DNA from 4 places in the Peribacillus sp. NPDC046944 genome. Region 2 is predicted to be linked to each of the others. Evidence: riboswitches for the same ligand, from Rfam matches in the RefSeq annotation. Region 2 holds a riboswitch; each other region holds the start of a gene.
The links. Region 2 has a riboswitch for S-adenosylmethionine ahead of mtnK (S-methyl-5-thioribose kinase). Riboswitches for the same ligand answer to the same signal wherever they lie in the genome.
Positions count from the first base shown of each region.

Region 1: linked by a shared signal. The riboswitch ahead of ACQKIC_RS12955 (methionine ABC transporter ATP-binding protein) and the one ahead of mtnK (S-methyl-5-thioribose kinase) in region 2 are both predicted to bind S-adenosylmethionine.
Region 3: linked by a shared signal. The riboswitch ahead of metK (methionine adenosyltransferase) and the one ahead of mtnK (S-methyl-5-thioribose kinase) in region 2 are both predicted to bind S-adenosylmethionine.
Region 4: linked by a shared signal. The riboswitch ahead of ACQKIC_RS12105 (bifunctional homocysteine S-methyltransferase/methylenetetrahydrofolate reductase) and the one ahead of mtnK (S-methyl-5-thioribose kinase) in region 2 are both predicted to bind S-adenosylmethionine.

Region 1 covers NZ_JBNNML010000006.1:139,783-145,042, reverse strand. The annotation lists gene ACQKIC_RS12960 (O-acetylhomoserine aminocarboxypropyltransferase/cysteine synthase family protein) at 1-832, shown strand, start outside; SAM riboswitch class I at 945-1,056, shown strand; gene ACQKIC_RS12955 (methionine ABC transporter ATP-binding protein) at 1,202-2,236, shown strand; gene ACQKIC_RS12950 (methionine ABC transporter permease) at 2,229-2,897, shown strand; gene ACQKIC_RS12945 (MetQ/NlpA family ABC transporter substrate-binding protein) at 2,913-3,746, shown strand; gene ACQKIC_RS12940 (hypothetical protein) at 3,850-4,053, shown strand; gene sufC (Fe-S cluster assembly ATPase SufC) at 4,485-5,260, shown strand, end outside.
Region 2 covers NZ_JBNNML010000007.1:12,253-17,512, forward strand. The annotation lists gene ACQKIC_RS13975 (pyridoxal phosphate-dependent aminotransferase) at 1-965, opposite strand, end outside; gene ACQKIC_RS13980 (carbon-nitrogen family hydrolase) at 1,066-1,848, shown strand; SAM riboswitch class I at 1,922-2,074, shown strand; gene mtnK (S-methyl-5-thioribose kinase) at 2,146-3,351, shown strand; gene mtnA (S-methyl-5-thioribose-1-phosphate isomerase) at 3,364-4,410, shown strand; gene ACQKIC_RS13995 (S41 family peptidase) at 4,936-5,260, opposite strand, start outside.
Region 3 covers NZ_JBNNML010000001.1:517,204-522,463, forward strand. The annotation lists gene ACQKIC_RS02665 (alpha/beta hydrolase) at 1-11, opposite strand, end outside; gene ACQKIC_RS02670 (gamma carbonic anhydrase family protein) at 226-744, shown strand; gene metK (methionine adenosyltransferase) at 886-2,082, opposite strand; SAM riboswitch class I at 2,251-2,413, opposite strand; gene pckA (phosphoenolpyruvate carboxykinase (ATP)) at 2,991-4,574, shown strand; gene ACQKIC_RS02685 (methyl-accepting chemotaxis protein) at 4,822-5,260, opposite strand, start outside.
Region 4 covers NZ_JBNNML010000005.1:343,377-348,636, forward strand. The annotation lists gene metH (methionine synthase) at 1-803, opposite strand, end outside; gene ACQKIC_RS12105 (bifunctional homocysteine S-methyltransferase/methylenetetrahydrofolate reductase) at 796-2,643, opposite strand; SAM riboswitch class I at 2,750-2,848, opposite strand; gene ACQKIC_RS12110 (MOSC domain-containing protein) at 2,960-3,601, opposite strand; gene ACQKIC_RS12115 (phosphatase PAP2 family protein) at 4,087-4,761, opposite strand; gene ACQKIC_RS12120 (Ku protein) at 4,851-5,260, opposite strand, start outside.

The DNA of each region.
Region 1 (5,260 bases), on a different contig from region 2:
CTTAAGGGTTCTTGATATCGAAGCAGTGGCGGAAATAGCCCACGAAGCAGGGATACCTCTTATTATCGATAACACTTTCGCAACGCCGTATCTGTGCCGACCAATTGACTTTGGGGCGGATATTGTCATCCATTCAGCTACAAAGTGGCTATTGGGTAATGGTACGACATTAGGGGGAGTCATCATCGACGGTGGTAAATTCGATTGGAATTCGCCTAATTATCCAGGCTTTACGGAACCTGACCCTAGTTACGATGGACTTGTCTATTCCGAAGCGGTAGGGCCTGCTGCCTTTATTACGAAAGCGCGTGTGCAATTGCTTCGGGATTTGGGACCGACGTTAAGTGCTCAAAGTGCATTCCAGTTCACGCTTGGCCTGGAAACGCTCCATGTCAGGATGAAGGAACACCTGTTGAATACGAGGACAGTCATTCAATACTTGGAGAACCATCCGGCAGTCTCATGGGTTTCTTATCCGGGTAACGATGATCATCCCGATAAAGCCCTTGCAGATAAATACTTGCCTAAGGGAGCCGGATCTGTGGTGACGTTTGGAATTAAGGGGGGACGTGAAGCAGGTTCCACACTCATCAATTCGGTTGAGTTATGGTCGCATGTCGCCAATGTCGGGGATGCTAAAAGCCTAATCATCCACCCAGCAAGTACAACTCACCAGCAATTGAATGATGCAGGACTGGTCAAGGCCGGTGTCAGTGCCGACCAGGTTCGCCTTTCAATCGGTATTGAAAATGTAGACGATTTACTTGAAGATCTAGAGCAAGCGATTGAAAAAGCGACGAATATCGTGTCAGTGAATTCTCAAAGAGTTTAATGGAGAAACAGGTACACCCTAGGATTTTACATTGCACTCCTTTTTTATCTGTGTTAAAATTTCAGACATAGTAAAGTGAATGTTAAGACAAAAAAGAATAGTCCATATATAGCTCTTATCAAGAGAGGTGGAGGGATGTGCCCGTTGAAACCCGGCAACCGACAAGGATTTTCCTTGGAAAGGTGCCAATTCACACAAAGCGTAGAGGCTTTGGGAGATGAGAGGAAGGCCTGCTTTTCCCTGCCTTTCTGCTCATGCAGAAGGGCTTTTTCTATTTTCTTTGAATCATAGAGGGATAGATTCATCAGGAGGCCATAAAAATAAATCGACTAAATTCATAGGCTTAATTGGATAAAGAGGTGAGCATACATGATTACATTGTCAAACGTCAGTAAACTTTTTCGAACAGGAAAAGCAAATAGCGAAACGATTCATGCCGTGAATAGTGTGAATTTAGAAATAAATAAAGGCGAGATTTTCGGAGTCATCGGATACAGTGGGGCTGGCAAGAGTACGCTCATACGTATGCTGAATGGGTTGGAACGGCCTACTGAGGGCTCCGTGAACGTTGCGGGAAATGAAGTTTCAACAATTAAAGGGTCTAAGCTTCGTAAAGCCCGTCAAGAGATTAGCATGATTTTTCAGCATTTTAATCTCTTGTGGTCAAGGACCGTTCAAGAAAATATATCCTTTCCTCTGGAAATTGCGGGCATCTCCAAGCAAGAACGCATCAAGCGCGTCAATGAACTCATTAAGTTAGTTGGATTGGAAGGAAGAGAAAAAGCGTATCCATCGCAGCTAAGTGGTGGACAGAAGCAAAGGGTGGGAATAGCGAGGGCTCTTGCCAATAACCCGAAAGTGCTTTTGTGTGATGAGGCCACGTCCGCTCTAGATCCCCAGACAACCGATTCCATCCTGGAATTGCTTGTGGATATAAATCAACGCCTTGGTTTAACCATTGTCTTGATTACACATGAGATGCATGTCATTCGGAAGATTTGCAATCGAGTGGCTGTGATGGAAAGTGGACGGGTAGTCGAACAGGGAGCTGTCCTGGAAGTATTCAGAAACCCTAAAGAACAGATGACTAAGCGTTTTGTTCAGCAGGTGACGGAACCAGAAGAGACAAAAGAAACGATGGAGCATTTGTTTGAACGGTATCCAGCAGGAAAAGTGATTCAACTGACATTCGTGGGGGATCATGCAGAAAGCCCGTTGATCACAAAATTGGTACGTAATTTTGAGTTGGATGTGAACATTGTCCAGGGGAAGATATCACAAACGAGAAGCGGCTCATATGGAACATTGTTCATCCACCTTGATGGCAGTGAAGATGAAATGCTCCGCGCAATCGAATTCATAAAAGCACAGCAGGTAGGCGTGGAGGTGATTACTCATGCTTGAAGAATTATTGCCGAATGTAGATTGGGAAGACATCATAGAAGCGACGAAAGAAACGCTGTATATGACAAGTATTTCAGTTGTAGCGACCTTTTTTATAGGGATACTATTGGGGTTGCTTCTGTTTTTAACAGGCAAGGGGAATATGTGGGAGAATCGGGGCGTTAACGGTGTGTTAAGTGCTTTCGTTAATATTTTCCGTTCGATTCCATTCCTTATCTTGATTGTATTATTAATTCCGTTCACCAAATTACTTGTCGGTAGCATGATTGGTGAGAATGCGGCATTACCAGCACTCATTATCGGTGCAGCACCGTTTTATGCGCGGATGGTCGAAATCGGCCTTCGTGAGATTGATAAAGGCGTGATTGAAGCGGCTAAATCAATGGGAGCCAAAACCAGCACCATCATTTATAAGGTCCTCCTTCCAGAATCGATGCCGGCCCTTATATCAGGCATCACGGTAACATCGATTGCATTGGTTGGATACACGGCAATGGCAGGTGTCATCGGGGCTGGTGGATTGGGTAACTTAGCCTATCTGGACGGTTATCAACGGAATCACAACGACGTTACCCTGGTAGCGACGATTGTCATATTAATTATTGTCTTCATCATACAGATTATCGGTGATGTGATTACTTCTAAATTGGATAAAAGATAAGGGGAGATGAAAAGGATGAAAAAGTTTTTAGGGTTTGCATTCGTTCTAGTTTTATCAATTGCATTGGCGGCTTGCGGAACGGATAAAGAGAAAGATACAGGTAGTGGCGATAATACGAAGAAGTTAGTGGTGGGTGCATCGAATGTACCACATGCAGAGATTCTTGAAAAAGCGATTCCTCTTCTTAAAGAAAAAGGCATTGAATTGGAAGTGGAAACATTCCAAGACTATATCTTGCCAAACAAGGCTTTGAACAATAAAGAACTGGACGCGAACTACTTCCAGCACATTCCTTATTTAGAATCTCAAATTAAGGAAAATGGATATGATTTTGTTAATGCAGGCGGCATCCATATTGAACCAATTGCTTTGTATTCACAAAAATATAAAAGCATTGATAAGCTTCCAGAAGGAGCAACAATCATTTTAAGCAGCTCTGTTGCAGACCATGGACGTGCCTTATCACTTTTAGAAAAGAATGGCCTGATTACTCTTAAAGAAGGCATTGATAAAACGACAGCTACAGTAAAAGATATTGTCGAGAATAAGAAGAACATTAAATTCGATGCAGATTATGAAGCGGCATTACTTCCGAAGATCTATGAAAGCGGCGAAGGAGATGCGGTCCTAATCAACTCTAACTATGCAATCGACGCTGGCTTGAATCCACTTAAAGATTCCATTGCAATAGAAGATTCTGAATCACCATATGTGAACGTGATCGCTGTTAATAAAGGTGACGAAGACAAAGAAGAAATCAAGACGCTTGTGGAAGTATTACATTCCAAAGAAATTCAAGATTTCATTCTTGAGGAATATGAGGGTGCAGTCGTACCTGCAAAGGAATAAAGCAACGAAAGACGACCTGGATTTCCAGGTCGTTTTTAAGTTGGGGTTTAAAGTTGAAAGCAAAGGGTATAGAATAGACGAAGAAACAAAATGATTCACAAATTTGAAAGGATGGTTCACTATCAATACTTTAGATTTAAACGTAACGAGCGAAATGGAAAAAGCTATGCAGTTATCACATGGGGTTGGGTACAGTGAATACAGCAGAAATTTAGACCTTCGTATCGAGGTTGAAAAAGTAAGAGATAGGGAACATGAGCAATGCAATAAAATGGTTCTGGAATTACAACGTAAAATCCACGGATAAGCATATATTAGAGTCTTTCAAAAATCGGTCTGTAGAGGTAAAATGAAAAGTGATCTGTTGTACGTACCGGATCCTGCTCATTACTCCTGCAGATCGATTTTTTTCATGATAAGGGCCAACCGTCTTCCCCTTGAACTTTTCGGGAATATCTTATTATGAATGGAATCCCGAATAATTAGCTTACATTAACGAAAACTAAAATAAGGGCATATTTGCAGTGAAAAGCCTTTATACGGTCGTTTTATAACAATAGGGCAGGTTTCCACTCCCTAGCGAGTAAAAACCTCCATCTATATTAGTTGATTCTAAATTGGATTTGTTATAAAATTGTAATGAGAATAAAGTGAGAATGATTTTTTGAAAACTATAGTCAAGAAAGTGATTTTCACTTTCTGTAATAAAATAGGAATTAAGTTCACGGAGGTATTATTATGTCAGGTTCAACATTAACGGTAAAAGATCTTCATGTATCAATAGAAGGCAAAGAAATTTTAAAAGGGGTTAACCTGGAAGTAAAAGGCGGAGAAATCCATGCAATCATGGGGCCGAACGGAACAGGTAAATCCACTTTATCTTCAGCAATCATGGGTCACCCTAAATATGAAGTAACAAGCGGAAGCATCAGTTTTGATGGTGAAGACGTATTGGAAATGGAAGTTGACGAACGTGCTCGTGTTGGTCTTTTCCTTGCTATGCAATATCCAAGTGAAATCAGTGGTGTTACAAATGCAGACTTCTTGCGTTCGGCTGTCAATGCACGCCGTGAAGAAGGCGACGAAGTTTCACTTATGAAATTCATCCGTCAAATGGATAAAAACATGGAATTCCTTGAAATGGATGAAGATATGGCTCAACGTTATTTGAATGAAGGATTCTCTGGCGGAGAGAAAAAACGTAATGAAATCCTTCAATTAATGATGATTCAACCAAAAATCGCCATTTTGGATGAAATTGACTCAGGTCTTGATATCGATGCACTTAAAGTCGTTTCTAAAGGAATCAATGAAATGCGTGGAGAAGACTTCGGTTGCTTGATCATCACTCACTACCAACGTCTACTAAACTACATCACACCTGATTTCGTACACGTTATGATGCAAGGTCGCGTCGTTAAATCAGGCGGTCCTGAATTAGCTGCACGACTAGAAGCAGAAGGTTATGACTGGATTAAACAAGAATTGGGCATTGAAGACGAAACTGTTGGCGA
Region 2 (5,260 bases):
TCTGGAGCCTGTACATCCCATCCAATGGATCGTAACCCTTCGATAAATACATTTCGTCGTCCTTCGTACATGTTCACGAGTTCCTTCACACACTCTTGTGAATCCAGTAAGGCGCATGCCGTGGCTTCTTGTATTGCGGGAAAAAGGCTGACGTAAAGATGATCCTGCAATAATTCAAGCGATTCGATGACACTCTGGTTGCCAACCGCAAAGCCAACCCTCCACCCCGCCATGTTATATGTTTTAGAAAGGGTGTAAATTTCTATCCCCACTTCTTTTGATCCTTCTGCTTGAAGGAAGCTTACCGGTTTTTTCCCATCGAACCCAATTGCACCATATGCGAAATCATGGACCACACATATCGAGTGTTCTTTTGCCATGGAAACCGTTTCTTCGAAGAATTCTGCTGACGCCGATGCTCCTGTGGGATTATTGGGATAATTCAAGAACATCATCTTCGCTTTGTCAAAAACCTCTTTATCTATTTCCTTATAATCGGGAAGAAAATCATTTTCTTCGGTCAAGGGCATAATTTCCGTTTTAGCTTGGGCTAACGCTACACCTGACAGGTAATCTGGATAGCCCGGATCAGGCACTAAAATTGTATCGCCTGGATTCAACAAGCATTGCGGTAATTCGACTAGACCAGCCTTTCCACCGAAAAGAATCGCCACTTCCGTTTTAGGATCTAGCTTGACGCCATATTCACGTTCATAAAAGAGGGCCGCAGCTTCTTTTAAATAGGGAAGCCCCCTAAAAGGAGAATATTTATGATTCATGGAATTTCCTGCTGCTGTCTGCAGGCTCTTCACGATATGTTCAGGAGTCGGTTGGTCTGGATTTCCCTGCCCAAGATTAATGACATCCTTGCCTTCTGATGTTATGTTATTAACTTTTTCGACTAAAGAAGCAAAAAACTGCTTTGGAAGCTCTTGAAGAAGTCTGGATTTTTCGAATTGCACCATCTTTGCACCTTCTCTGAAATTTCTTGAAATTATAGTCACAAATGATATATGTTTATCTTAATCTTGTAAAGTACTTTTTTACAAATGGAGGTTTTAAATGATGAAATGGAAAATCGCCTGTTTACAAATGGACATTGCCTTTGGACAGCCAGATATAAATTTCCAGGTGGCAAAACAATGGATTGAAAAAGCTGTACAGTCTAAACCGGACATCGTCATGCTGCCGGAACTATGGACAACCGGCTATGACTTAACGAGATTACATGAAATTGCAGACGAAGAAGCAGCACAAACCATTACCTTTCTAAAAGCCCTTGCAAAAAAACACCACATTAACATAATCGGTGGCTCGATTGCAAAGAAAACTAAGGAAGGCATCTATAACACAATGCTCATCATCGATAAAGAAGGCAAACTGGTTAAAGAATATGATAAACTCCATCTGTTTCAATTGATGGATGAACACCATTACTTACAACCTGGCAAAAAAGACGGCTTATTCTCCCTCGATGAAAAGATTTGCGCCGGATTCATTTGCTATGATATCCGTTTTCCGGAATGGCAACGGGCCCATACCGTACGAGGTGCGGAGGTTATCTTCGTGACCGCCGAGTGGCCAAAGCCTAGGCTCCATCATTGGAGGGCACTGTTAATCAGCCGGGCAATAGAAAACCAAGCCTTCGTTGTGGCTGTGAATCGTTCCGGTTCTGACCGAAATAATCATTTTGCCGGACATTCCATCATCATCGACCCGTGGGGAGAAATCATTTGTGAGGCTGGTGAAGAAAAAGAACTTCTACTCGGCACCCTTGACTTAGAAAAAGTAGGAGAAGCAAGAAATAAAATACCCGTTTTCGAAGATCGGCGGCCGGAGTTTTATTAATTTACCATTGACAAACTATTTAAAATATTGATATCATTCATTCGAGATTAATTTTCTGAAAATAAATACAATACTCTTATCAAGAGCAGGCTGAGGGATAAAGGCCCTATGAAGCCCAGCAACCGACTGTAATACCATTGTGAAATGGGGCGGGAATTCCGCCGGATTATATCCACAGAGCACGGTGCCAAATCCACCAGAAAGAATTCTTTCTGGGAGATAAGAGGTTCGAAGTGAAGCTTCTGCCTCTTTCTATGGGAAAGGGGCTTTTTCATATTTTTTAATGTACTTGGAGGGATAACAATGACTCAACCATCAAATTTCAAGCTATTGACAAACGAAACGGCAATTGACCTAACGAAGAAACTTGGGTTACTGCATTCAGATGACTCATTACTATGTAATGAAATCGGTGACGGAAATTTAAATTATGTTTTTCACGTTACAAATCCCGTAACAAATAAAGGAGTCATCATCAAACAAGCAGTTCCTTACGCAAAGGTTCTTGGTGAAAGCTGGCCATTGACTTTAAAAAGATCGGCTATCGAAGCGAATGCATTAATTCAATTCAGAAGCTATTGTCCCGAACTTGTCCCACAAGTCTATTATTCTGATGAACAGCTTGCAATCACCGTCATGGAAGATTTATCACACTTGAAAATCGCCCGGACCGGATTAATTGAAGGAGATCATTTCCCTCTATTATCCAAACACATTGGTGAATTTGTTGCAAAGACCGCTTTTTATACGTCTGATTTTCATTTGGAACCGGCAGCGAAAAAAGAGGTTGCCCGGAACTTCACGAATCCAGAACTCTGCAAGATTACTGAGGTTTTCATTTTCACGGATCCTTTTTTGGAGGAACATCCAGGCGAGTTTGAGCTTGAGTTGCTGGAGGCTGCCAAGTCTATATGGAAAGATGCTGATTTAATACTGGAAGTGGCTAAGTTAAAACAAAGCTTCGAATCCGAGCAGGAGGCCCTTCTTCATGGCGATTTACATACGGGAAGTATATTTGCAAGTGATACAGAAACAAAGGTAATTGACCCTGAATTCGCTTTTTATGGTCCTGTTGGATTTGACCTTGGACAATACATGGCGAATCTCCTATTCCAGGCAGTAACACGCGAGGCCACTGGGAAGGAAGAAATCTTTACTCATCTTCAGGAATTTTGGAATACATTTGAAGAAACCTATACGAACCTGTGGAATTCTGAAAATAAAAGTCCTTACAGTAAGATCGAAGGTTATCTTCCATATGTACTCAACAAGTTTAAAGGTGATGCATATGGCTTTGCAGGATGTGAACTAATTCGAAGAACCATTGGCCTATCTCATGTTGCTGATTTAAATGGCATTGAGAATAAAGAAACTAGAATTACAGCTAAAACGGCTACCTTGAAAATCGGGGCCCATATAATCAAAAATCGGAAAGAACTGAATATTCCAGCAGTGATAGAAGCCGTAAAGCAATATACATTGCCTTCCTATTCAGCCCTATAAGGAGATATACATATGACAACTACAACGCCACTACCCTATTCCGTCCAATGGAATGATACCCATATTACCTTATTGAATCAACAGGCCTTGCCATCAAAAATAGAATTCATTGAACTTTTTACGGTTAAAGATGTATATGACAGCATCTTGACCTTGAAGGTCCGTGGTGCCCCCGCTATCGGGCTAACTGCAGCATTTGGCGTTGCTCTTGGTGCAATCCAGGAAAATACCACGGATTTATGGCAATTTAAACACAATGTCACGAAACATGTTACTACACTCGCTTCTTCAAGACCAACAGCGGTCAACCTTTTTTGGGCACTGAAAAGAATGGAGAATACTCTACAAGCAGCCAATAGCATAGCTTCAGCCAAAAGCGCTCTTGTTGCTGAAGCAAAAAAGCTATTTTCAGAGGATGTGGAGATGTGCCGAAAAATTGGTGAATACGGATTGTCTTTATTCAACGAGGGTGATTCTATTTTAACCCATTGTAATGCTGGGGGGATAGCCACTGCACGGTACGGAACTGCCCTCGCACCTTTCCACCTGGCCAAGGAAAGATCCTTTCCTATAAAGGTCTATGCCTGTGAAACGAGACCTGTCTTGCAAGGGGCACGACTCACCGCATGGGAACTTATGCAAGCTGGAGTGGACGTTACATTAATCTCGGATAATATGGCAGCCCACACCATTCATCATAAAAAAATCGAAGCCATTATAGTCGGAGCAGACCGTATTGCGGCAAACGGTGATACAGCCAATAAAATTGGTACATTGGGTTTGGCGATATTAGCTAAGCATTACGATATTCCTTTCTATGTAGCAGCACCATCAAGTACATTCGATTTATCTCTCGAGTCGGGTATCTCCATCCCAATCGAAGAAAGGAATGGGGATGAAATCACTTCTATACAAGGAGTCAGGATAGCACCAGAAAATGTGAAGACATTCAATCCTGCTTTTGACGTTACGCCCCATTCTCTTATTACAAGCATCATTACCGAAAATGGCATCATTTCACCTGATTACAGGAGTAATATCCCGCTTTTTGTAAAATGAAATTATTTATAAAGGATTGATCAAGGGGCTGTCCCAAAAGGTGTAATTACACACCGAAATTGAATAAATAGTAAAAGGCAGAAACGTTGATTTAACAACATTTCTGCCTCTTTATTTTTGCGAAATTCACTGGAATAAGGACTTATTAGACAGCCCCTTCATTCTTTTCACGATTAACCTTGGAAACCCATTCAGTTGCTCCTGTTATATTTATTCTGACGAGGTTCTTTTTGATAGATATAATCGCAGAATTTAGTCAGAGTGGCATCTAGCCTTCTTTGATTTTTCTGCCGCTTTTCGGTAGTAATTATTCTTAGCCTTGTATGAAAGTTCATGTTCCTCAAGCAGGGTTTACCGCTCGTTTTCTTCAAATTCTACTTCATCATGGATACCCTTCCATTCCCCACCCATTGGTACTTCTTCCATGGTCACCTTATGGATTACACACACACCTAAGTCAAGCATACGAAAAACGGCCCATCAGCAATAAATGCTTGCTGATGGGCCGCTTGTTTTTATAAAAGATTATTTGATTTTCTTTTTCAATACTTCCACCGCTTTTTTCACTTGAGTATCATTTTTAAGGATTTTATCCCTAATGACTTCCATCAATTTAACGGTTGTATCGTCTTTAATGACACCTGTTTCTTTGATCTTATGATCCTTTTGGAATTCCTTGACCGCTACCTTTGTTTCTTCATCGAAATACTTATCCACTTTTCCTGGATTATACCCGGCTTCTTTCAGCATTTTCTCCGCTGCTTCTACTTCACTCGAGGAATCCGATACTTTCAATCCTTTATCAGGAGAGATATATGGAAGATTGGCATACTCGGGAAGCTTGACTTTT
Region 3 (5,260 bases), on a different contig from region 2:
CATTTCCACATTCGAAATCCCCCTTTCACTTTTCTCTAGTTGTAAACGTTCCATGCAGAATGAAAAATAATCTATATGGTAAATTATAACCACATTTTCGGTTTTCGACAAAAACGAAACCTAATTAATTGTGCTCAATCAAATAGTAGCCAAGGCTATTTTGATACGGTATATTAAAATAATACAGCAAAATTATCCACTTCGGAAAGGAAATGATGAAAATTGATTATTTATCCATTCAAAGGCATGGAACCAGAAATTTCCGAAAGCGCCTATCTTGCTGAAAATGCCGTCGTGACAGGCGATGTCAAAATCGGTGATGAATCAACGATCTGGTTCAATACCGTCATTCGCGGCGATGTGGCACCCACCATCATCGGGAAAAGAGTAAGCGTGCAAGATAACAGCGTACTTCATCAAAGTCCCAATAACCCACTGATAATCGAAGATGAAGTGACCATTGGCCACCAAGTCATTCTACATAGCTGCAAAATTCGAAAGAGAGCCCTCATCGGCATGGGTTCGATCATCCTTGATGGAGCGGAAATCGGTGAAGGTGCCTTCATCGGTGCAGGGAGCCTTGTCCCCCAAGGAAAGGTTATCCCGCCGAACACCTTAGCCTTTGGAAGGCCGGCCAAAGTCGTTCGTGAAATTAATGAGGAAGATCGCCAGGATATGGATCGCATTGTCCGGGAATATGCTGAAAAAGGACAACTCTATAAACAGGCTGACCGAATAAAGTAACACCAATCGTATGATTACAAAAAAACGCTTAGCTAAAAATAGGATTCCTTGAATTATTCCCTAGGAAGCCATATTTAATCCTATTTTTGCCCATCAAAAAAGGTGCCTTGCATTAAAGCAAGGCACCTTTTCTCATATGATTTACGCTTTAGCTTGTGTTTTTAAAGCTTCTGCTTTATCCGTACGCTCCCAAGGCAAATCAACATCTGTACGGCCGAAGTGACCATATGCAGCTGTTTGCTTGTAGATTGGGCGACGTAGGTCAAGCATCTTGATGATACCAGCTGGACGTAGGTCGAAATTCGCCTCTACCAATTCCACTAGCACCTCTTCACTTACTGTTCCCGTTCCAAATGTATCGATTGAGATGGATACAGGCTTAGCCACGCCGATTGCGTAGGCCAATTGCACTTCCGCTTTGTCAGCCAGGCCGGCAGCCACGATGTTCTTCGCAACGTAACGAGCGGCATATGCAGCAGAACGGTCCACTTTTGTTGCATCTTTACCAGAGAAAGCACCGCCGCCGTGACGAGCGTATCCGCCGTACGTATCAACGATGATTTTACGGCCAGTAAGACCAGCATCCCCTTGAGGTCCGCCGATTACAAAACGGCCAGTCGGGTTGATGAAGTATTTCGTATCTTCATTGATTAAGTCAGCCGGTACGACCGCATTAATCACATGTTCTTTTAAGTCGGCTTGAATTTGTTCAGGTGTCACTTCAGGATCATGTTGTGTGGAGATGACGATTGTGTCTACACGTACAGGTAGGTTATTTTCATCATATTCAACCGTTACTTGCGTTTTTCCATCAGGACGTAAATAACTTAGCGTGCCATCTTTACGAACTTGAGAAAGACGGAATGATAGCTTATGAGCCAATGAAATGGGAAGTGGCATAAGCTCTTCCGTTTCATTGCACGCGAATCCGAACATAAGACCTTGGTCCCCTGCACCGATAGCATCGATTTCCTCATCGGACATCGTACCTTCACGTGCTTCCAATGCTTTATCAACACCCGCTGCAATATCAGCAGACTGCTCATCGATCGAGCTTAGCACGGCACAAGTCTCGGCATCGAAACCATATTTCGCACGAGTGTACCCGATACCTGCAATCGTATCGCGGACAATGCGTGAAATATCCACGTAAGCCGATGTTGTAATTTCTCCAGCAACAAGTACAAGACCTGTCGTTACACTTGTTTCACACGCAACGCGCGCATTAGCATCCTTAGCTAGGATTGCATCTAAAATGGAATCTGAAATCTGATCACAAATTTTATCCGGATGGCCTTCTGTCACAGATTCAGAAGTAAATAGACGTTTCTTTGACATCTTATTTCCTCCTTGGAAGTTAGTATGTTGTAGGCATGAGCCTGATCTTTTACGGAACTCGTTTCCCTTATTAGTTTCAATCATAGACACAGAATTAATGAATAAAAACACAAAAACCTTCCCTGGCAAATGAGGAAAGGTTTAAAAATTCTATCATCTATCCTTTCACTCTTATCGTTCAAGGGTTTTTACCTTGCTCAGGTTAGCACCATCACCACTATTCCTTGAAGGTTCATCGCTTTATTTTCGGCGATTGACCTTGGAGTCAAGTTCAATATGGCAGGTTGCTGGGTTTCAAAGGGCCTGTCCCTCCACCAACTCGGGATAAGAGAATCCGTACAATTTAAGATACTATCGTATTTAGTCTGAATTTGTCAATGTTTTTCTAAATAGAACATTTTTCCCCAATGAAAAATAAAAAAACTTTTTATCTGGCACAGCCGGAATATAAATAGTATCCTTAAAGAGTGTAAACTAAGAAGATAAGACCATTGACTTACAATGGATAAATCAGACAAAATGAACATACCATCCGAACCCCATATTCATCCCTTTTTCAGATACATAAATGGTTGTTCACTTCTTTTCTTCCTATTATAAATGAAAAGGTACACTAATCCTAAAACGGGACTTCACAAAGACTTGCGGCAGCAATCGTTTTTCACATCCTAGATTCACTTCATCCAGATCGTCTCCCGATTCAACCAGATTCGAAAACATCCATCCAGGATGACTCACTGCAAGTATATGCCCGCACTATACATAAGGTTACACTCGAAGTGAGATAATTGATTAATGTGACTATTCCATTTTCATTCACAAAAAAAGTTAAATAGTATAGACTATTTAATCCAATGTGTTATACTAATTGTATTATAAAAACTTAAACAAAGGAAGGTATCTCATATATGAATTCTGTTGACGTTAATGAGTTACACCAATTATTAGCAGGAAATAATGTGCAAACTCAACTCTCAGTTCCTCAATTAGTTGAAAAAGTATTAAGCAGAAATGAAGGCGTTTTAACTTCAACCGGCGCAGTAAAAGCTGAAACGGGCAAATACACGGGCCGTTCACCTAAAGATAAATATATTGTGGAAGAAGCTTCTGTAAAGGACAAAATTGACTGGGGCCCAGTGAACCAACCCATTTCCGAGGAAGTATTCAATAAACTATATAGTAAAGTAGTGGATTACTTAAAGACAAAAGAAGAAGTCTTTGTCTTCAAAGGTTTTGCTGGTGCAGACGAATCATCACGCCTTCCTATCCGAGTGGTTAATGAATATGCTTGGCACAACCTTTTTGCTCATACATTGTTCATCCGTCCGAATGACGAAGAACTAAGAGGGCATGAAGCAGAATTCACCATCCTTTCCGCACCTAATTTCAAAGCGGATCCAACAGTTGATGGAACGCAATCCGAAACGTTCATCATGGTATCATTCGAACGCCGTACTATCCTAATCGGTGGAACTGAATACGCAGGTGAAATGAAGAAATCGATTTTCTCAATCATGAACTACCTACTTCCGGAAGAAGAAATCCTTCCGATGCATTGTTCGGCAAACGTAGGTCGTGAAGGCGATGTCGCTTTATTCTTCGGATTGTCCGGTACTGGTAAAACGACTTTATCTGCCGACACGAACCGTAAACTGATCGGTGATGACGAACACGGCTGGTCTTCTAACGGTGTATTCAACATCGAAGGCGGATGCTATGCAAAAACCATCAACCTTTCACGTGAAAAAGAACCACAGATCTTCGACGCCATCCGTTTCGGCGCCGTATTGGAAAATGTCGTGGTAGATCCCGAAACACGCGTGGCGGACTACGATGACAGCTCATTAACGGAAAACACCCGTGCTGCATACCAAATGCAAGCGATCGATAACATCGTGAATCCAAGTATTGCGGGACACCCGAATACAATCATTTTCTTAACGGCTGATGCTTCTGGCGTACTGCCTCCAATCAGCAAACTTTCTAAAGAACAAGCCATGTTCCACTTCTTGAGCGGATACACAAGCAAATTGGCAGGTACAGAAAGAGGCGTGACGTCTCCTGAAGCAACATTCTCTACATGCTTCGGTTCACCTTTCCTACCACTTCCTGCTACACGCTATGCTGAAATGCTTGGAGAAAAAATCGACGAGCATGACGCAAAAGTATACCTGGTTAACACAGGATGGACTGGCGGAGCTTATGGAACTGGAAGCCGTATGAAGCTTGCTTATACTCGTGCCATGATCCAAGCAGCACTTGAAGGTGAATTAGCCAACATTGAAACCGTTCAAGATGATATCTTCGGCTTGAACATTCCGGTTCATGTTCCTGGTGTTCCTGATGAAGTGCTTCAACCAATCAAAACATGGGCAGACCCTGCTGCATACACAAAATCAGCAAAAGACCTTGCCGCTCAATTCCGTGCAAACTTCAAGAAATTCGGTAGCGTACCAAACGAAATCGAAGAACTTGGCGGGCCGATTGCATAATAAAGATAGGAAAAAGGACCAAGCGAAAATCGCTTGGTCCTTTTCTTTATCATCAAAGCAAGAATGCATAGTCCGTGGATATCCTCCTCTTCCCCATATTCACATTAGCTTTCTACGCGCACACCCCTTGGCTATCCCCATCCCCTTCCTCCTATTTCATGTGACAAACCGCATTGCAACAGAAAAAAACCGAACGACTAAAACACCGTGTGAGTGGTGTTCTTCGTTCGGGTTCTTCATCGTGTTCTTAAATCTTGAAATGGCTTACTTCCTTCTGTAGGTTTTCGGCCAGGATTGCTAGTGATTGGGCGCCTGTCGTAATCTGTTCATTCGCCGCTAGCTGCTCTTCTGTGGCTGCACTTGTATCATGTGCCCGTTCAGCAGCGCTCACCGCAATTTCCTTTACGGAAGTGGCCCCTGCTGCCACCTCTTCGGTCATGGCTTGAATGTCTTCGATAGCATTGGATGCCGACTCTATCCGTTTTCCCACTTCACCGACTGCCACTTTGATCTGGTCGAACACCTGCAAGGAATTCTCCGAGGCAATGAGTCCATCTTCCGCTTTCTTGGTTCCCATCTTGATGGATTCCACCCCTTTTTTGGTCGCATCTTGAATCATGCTGACCATGTTTGCAATCTCTGAGGCGGACAATTTCGATTGCTCAGCCAGTTTCCGGACTTCATCT
Region 4 (5,260 bases), on a different contig from region 2:
GGAGATTCATGGTAATGCCCCTCTTCATCAGGCAATCCTGCATTTGGATAACAGCTAATCGCATTGTCGGATAGATCTGCTAGAGTACGGATATGGTCAATCATAAACTCTGGGCCTGTCGCACAGTTCAAACCGACAGCCAGAGGGTTCATATGCTCTACCGATAAATAAAATGCCTCTATGGACTGACCGGCTAACGTCGTTCCCATCGGCTCGATTGTTCCTGAAATCATTATCGGTACTTCCTTGCCAGTTTTAGCGATGGCCGATCTAATTCCAGAAAAGGCCGCCTTTACATTGAGCATATCTTGACAGGTTTCCACGAGTAATAAGTCTACCCCACCGTCTATAAGGCCAAGTGCCTGTTCCTCATATGAATCGGTCAATATATCGAAAGTCGTTCCACCTGTAACAGATAAAGTTTTTGTCGTTGGTCCCATGGAACCCGCTACATACCTGGGCCAATTATCACTTGAATATTTTTCACATGCTTTTACGGCAAGCTCTGCCGATACTTTATTAAGTTCATATGCAAGCGTGCTTAATTGATATTCTTCCAGCACTAAGCTTGTGGCACCAAAGGTATTAGTCTCTATAATATCGGCACCTGCCGCTAAATATTTTTCATGGATGGTTTGAATGATTTCAGGACGGGTTAACGATAAATACTCATTACACCCTTCGTATTGTTCTCCACCGAAATCCTCGGCCGTTAAATCTTCAGCTTGAATCATGGTGCCCATTGCTCCATCAAGAAGAAGAATCTTTGATTGTAATTGCACGTTAATTTCCCTTTTACTCATGTCCTGCCACCTCAGATGTTTGTTTACGATCATGATTCTTAATATATGTAGTAAGTTCCGCTGTCATTTCATAGCGTAAGAAAGGCGTTATTAAGTAAATTCCCTTGAACCTCTCTTGGGCTGCGTCTACCAATTCCCTTGCTATATTTATAGCTTCAATCCTTGATTTTACTGGATCAGCTCCCGCTGAGGCCATTGCTTTCCGTACACTGTCAGGTAATTTAATCCCCGGTATTTCATTATGGATGAATTCGGCATTCCTCGTACTGGTAAGGGGCATTATCCCCATGAAAATCGGTGTTTCCAAATGTTTTGTCGCCTGATAGACTTCTTCTATTTGTTCTACTGAATAAACTGGCTGTGTCAAAAACGAATGAGCACCGCAAGCGATTTTCTTTTCCATTCTCTGAACAGCCTTATCGAGATATTTCACATTTGGATTAAAAGCTGCGGAAATCTTGAAATTAGCCCGTTTCCCTAGACTTTGTCCGGAATAGGAGTAGCCCTCATTGAATTGCTTAACCAGACTTATCAAATCGAATGAAGATAAATCATAGACAGACGTTGCCCCCGGGAAATCACCAATCTTAGAAGGATCCCCAGTGATAACTAAAACTTCATCCAGCCCGACCGTATGCAATCCCATTAAATGGGATTGTAACCCAATAAGATTTCGGTCCCTGCACGTAATATGGACCATCGGATTCACCCCTAATTCAGCCTTTAATAAATTGGCTAAGGTCGAATTCGATATCCTTGGTGAAGCAAGTGAATTATCAGCTAAAGTAATGGAATCCACCCCAGCTTTTTTCAAGGCTTCAGCTCCTGCCATAAACGTTTCGATTCCTAACTTTTTCGGTGGATCAAGCTCAACTAGGATCGTTCTATCCGTTTTTGCCTTTTCATGAAGAGCTAATTCTTGTTTTTGGTTATTCACTTCAATAATTTCTATATGTCGAGCTTTCGTAATTTTTTCCTTGACTGGCGCTAAAGTGCCAATCATTTCGTTCACAGCTTGTATATGTAGTGGTGTCGTACCACAGCAACCCCCTATAATGGTTGCTCCTTGTTTTCGTAATTCGAGTGCACTTGAACCGAAATATTCTGGTTCCGCTTTATAGACCAGTCTCCCATCCACATAATCTGGAAGACTTGCATTAGGATAGATGGCAATCGACGCCTGCATAGGCAATTTCACTTCTTCCAGTGCCCTTATCATATGATGGGGGCCCAGACGGCAATTCACCCCAACGACATCTGCACCTAGGTACTCTAGCTTTTGAAAAGCTTCATTCAAATGAAATCCATTTTGAAGATTTCCAAGTTCATGCATCGATACATTTGCAATAATCGGCAGGTCCGTTTCCTTTTTAGCAATTTGAAGCACCGTTTCAAGCTCTTCAAAATCATAGAATGTTTCAAGAAGAATTCCATCGGGATCTTCCAGGAGCAAACTGTATAATTGTTCTCGAAAACCCCGTTTTATTTCTTCTATACTTAAATCCGATTTACGTATACTACGCTGGGCCCCAATTGTACCAAAAACATAAGCCTTCCCTTTCGCTACTTGTTTAGCAAGGCTGACTCCTTGGCGATTGATCCGACTGACTTCTTCCTCCAGCCCATACCGTTTCAATTTATTGAAATTGGCACCATATGTATTGGTTTGCAGAATATCTGCACCCGCTTCTAAATAGGCCCTATGTATAGACTCAATTTTATCAGGATTGGTGCAATTTATTTCCTCATAACATTGATCGATTCCATAGGAGTACAACAACGTACCCATCGCGCCGTCTCCAACTAGCATTCTTTCCTTCAATTCACTACGAAAATCCAATTAGTACACCCTCTCTTAAAAACACTATGGTTTTTGTCGGTTTCTATGAGTGTGAGAGTAAAGAAAAAAAACCTTCTCAAAGAAGAAGGCTTTTTTCGAAACATTCTCCTCATCTATCAAGCTCTGCTTGCTGGATTTAGCACCTTTGCCTAGGCTGGTTGCTGAGGTTTCATCGGGCCAGTCCCTTCACCTCTCTCGATAAGATTTATTAAGTTTAATTTTCTAAACATTTCAAAATTTATTTATATTTAATTTACATGAATCATCTGATAATTTCAAGAGTATATTTATCATTTTTTCATTTTCTTCAGACTTTTTAACGATACATCCTTTTAGAAAGCAAGGCTCCCCATTTTTCCGACAAGGATTCAATGGAAAGCAAGGACATTGCCCCCTCCTCCCCATCACGCTTATGAAGGATGACATCCGTTGCATAAAGTACCGTAACCTTATCTTGAAGCCGATCCAATAACACGATATCATCTTGTTGGCCAATTACCCCTTCTTGTATAACCCTAGCAAAATAGCCAGTTAGATTAGTGTCCATCACCAATTTCAAAAACTCTGGCTCTTTGTTAAAGTGGGAGATGGTCGAGCAAGGAATACGCCCCTGTGTAATCTGAATAACGGTCCCGCCAATGCGATAGATATCGCCTATAAACGTTTGACGTTCAGTCATTCCAGCAATCGTCAAATTCTCCCCAAATGCAGGGATGGAAAGCTGCTTATTGAATGTTCGATTCCATAAATCATAATGCTCAAAGGGATAAAAACATAGAGCACGGTCAGGCCCTCCATGGAACTTTCTGTTACCCACTCCATCCCTATCAATCCCTGATTTTGTTACGGTGATATAGTCGATGGCCTTCTTATCCATTGCCGTTTTGATCTTTACCCCCGAAAGCTCCTCCTCTTTTGGCATCCCAATTTGAAGAGACATGATTTTACGATTTTCCATTGGACATCTTCCATTTCTTTTAAATTTCCAGATTGCAATAAAGAAACATTCTTTATATTCAATCTATTCAATTATTTGATTATACCAAAAAAAAGCAATAACCTCTTTACTAGGTATAAAATTCGATGTGAAAAGAGAATGATATAAAAATAATCCCTTTGTTTTAGTAATTTAGTTGCTATTTCCAAATTAATTATGATAGAATATGAACACAATATATAGTCGAAAAAGACAATCCGTCGCCTATATGTTGATTCACGATTAATTTCCTCATTGTCGCTCTTTAGGGGGCGAATTTTTTTGTCTCCTTTTAAAAAGGGTGGAAAACTGTAGATCCTTACTAATTATTTATACCTAACAAGTAACTACCAAATTGAACAGGCGACCTTCTTTTAATGAAAATTTATAGGTGCGATCATTACTTTCCTCACAGTACACCACTTTTTTGATAATTTTGGTGATTTTCTTATGCCTTCATTTTCCCCTTAGCTTCTATTTTTTCGCCCCTTATATTCCAGGTATCGTAACAGCCATGCCGATATCGTTAGCCAAGCAGCTCCGGCAACAAAACCTGCCACAACATCGCTCGGGTAATGCACCCCTAGATAAATGCGGCTCCATCCAATGACCAATGAAGCCAAAAAAGCCAAAAACCATATAATGCCGTTCATATATTTACTTTTGACGATTCGTAAACATACAACTGCAATGCTTCCGTAAACGATAACCGAAGCCATAGAGTGACCACTAGGAAAACTATATCCGGAAACGGATAATAATGGAGCGATATCGGGTCTTTCCCTTTGAAAAAGATATTTTAGCCCCCAATTAAATACCCCACCCATTGCTGAAGTGATTATTAAGTATAAAGCAAGCTGTTTTCTTCTGTATAAGGCCAAAATCAAGGCAAATATACCAATTAGTACGACTATCCATGTCACCGACCCAAAAAATGTGAGCGTAGTCACAAAGCTGATAAATTGTTCACTAAAGGGCACTTGGATGAAATTGATAAGGACTTTATCAAATTCGATTAACTCCCCTTCCTTCAGTTCTTCCACAATTTCAATAAAAATGAAAAAATAAACTAGGATTAAACCAGCCATCATGGCAATATAAAGAAGTTTTTTTGAAATATGTATGCTAAAAAAGTTATGCATTCTCGGACACCACCTTTTCCCTCATTTACCACGCTACCTCTAGGATAAAACAAAAAAAGCCTAAGCGATAGATTTCGCTCAGGCTTTTTTTACGCTTGTTTCTTTTTAGGCTCCGCTCTTTTGCGTGTCGTCTTTTTCTTTACAACCATTTTCTCCGGCTTCGTCCTGTCAATGGACGCTTGTAAAGCTGCCATTAAATCCGTCACATTATTGGCCACGGGTTCTTTAGATTTTGCTGTAATGGTTTTCTCGCCAGTTTTCTTTGATTCAATCAATTCAAGCAAAGCTGTTCGATAATCATCTTTGTATTTAGTCGGATCAAACGTCGATGTCAACTGATCAATTAATAATATGGCCGTATCGATTTCTTTTTTTGCAATGGCATCATTAGCAGGAATATTAGGAACGTCGGTTGCAGAACGAACCTCATCAGGGTAATGAATGGTTTCCATCAACAATGTGTTATCCACTACCCGAAGGATAGCCATTTGTTCTTTGG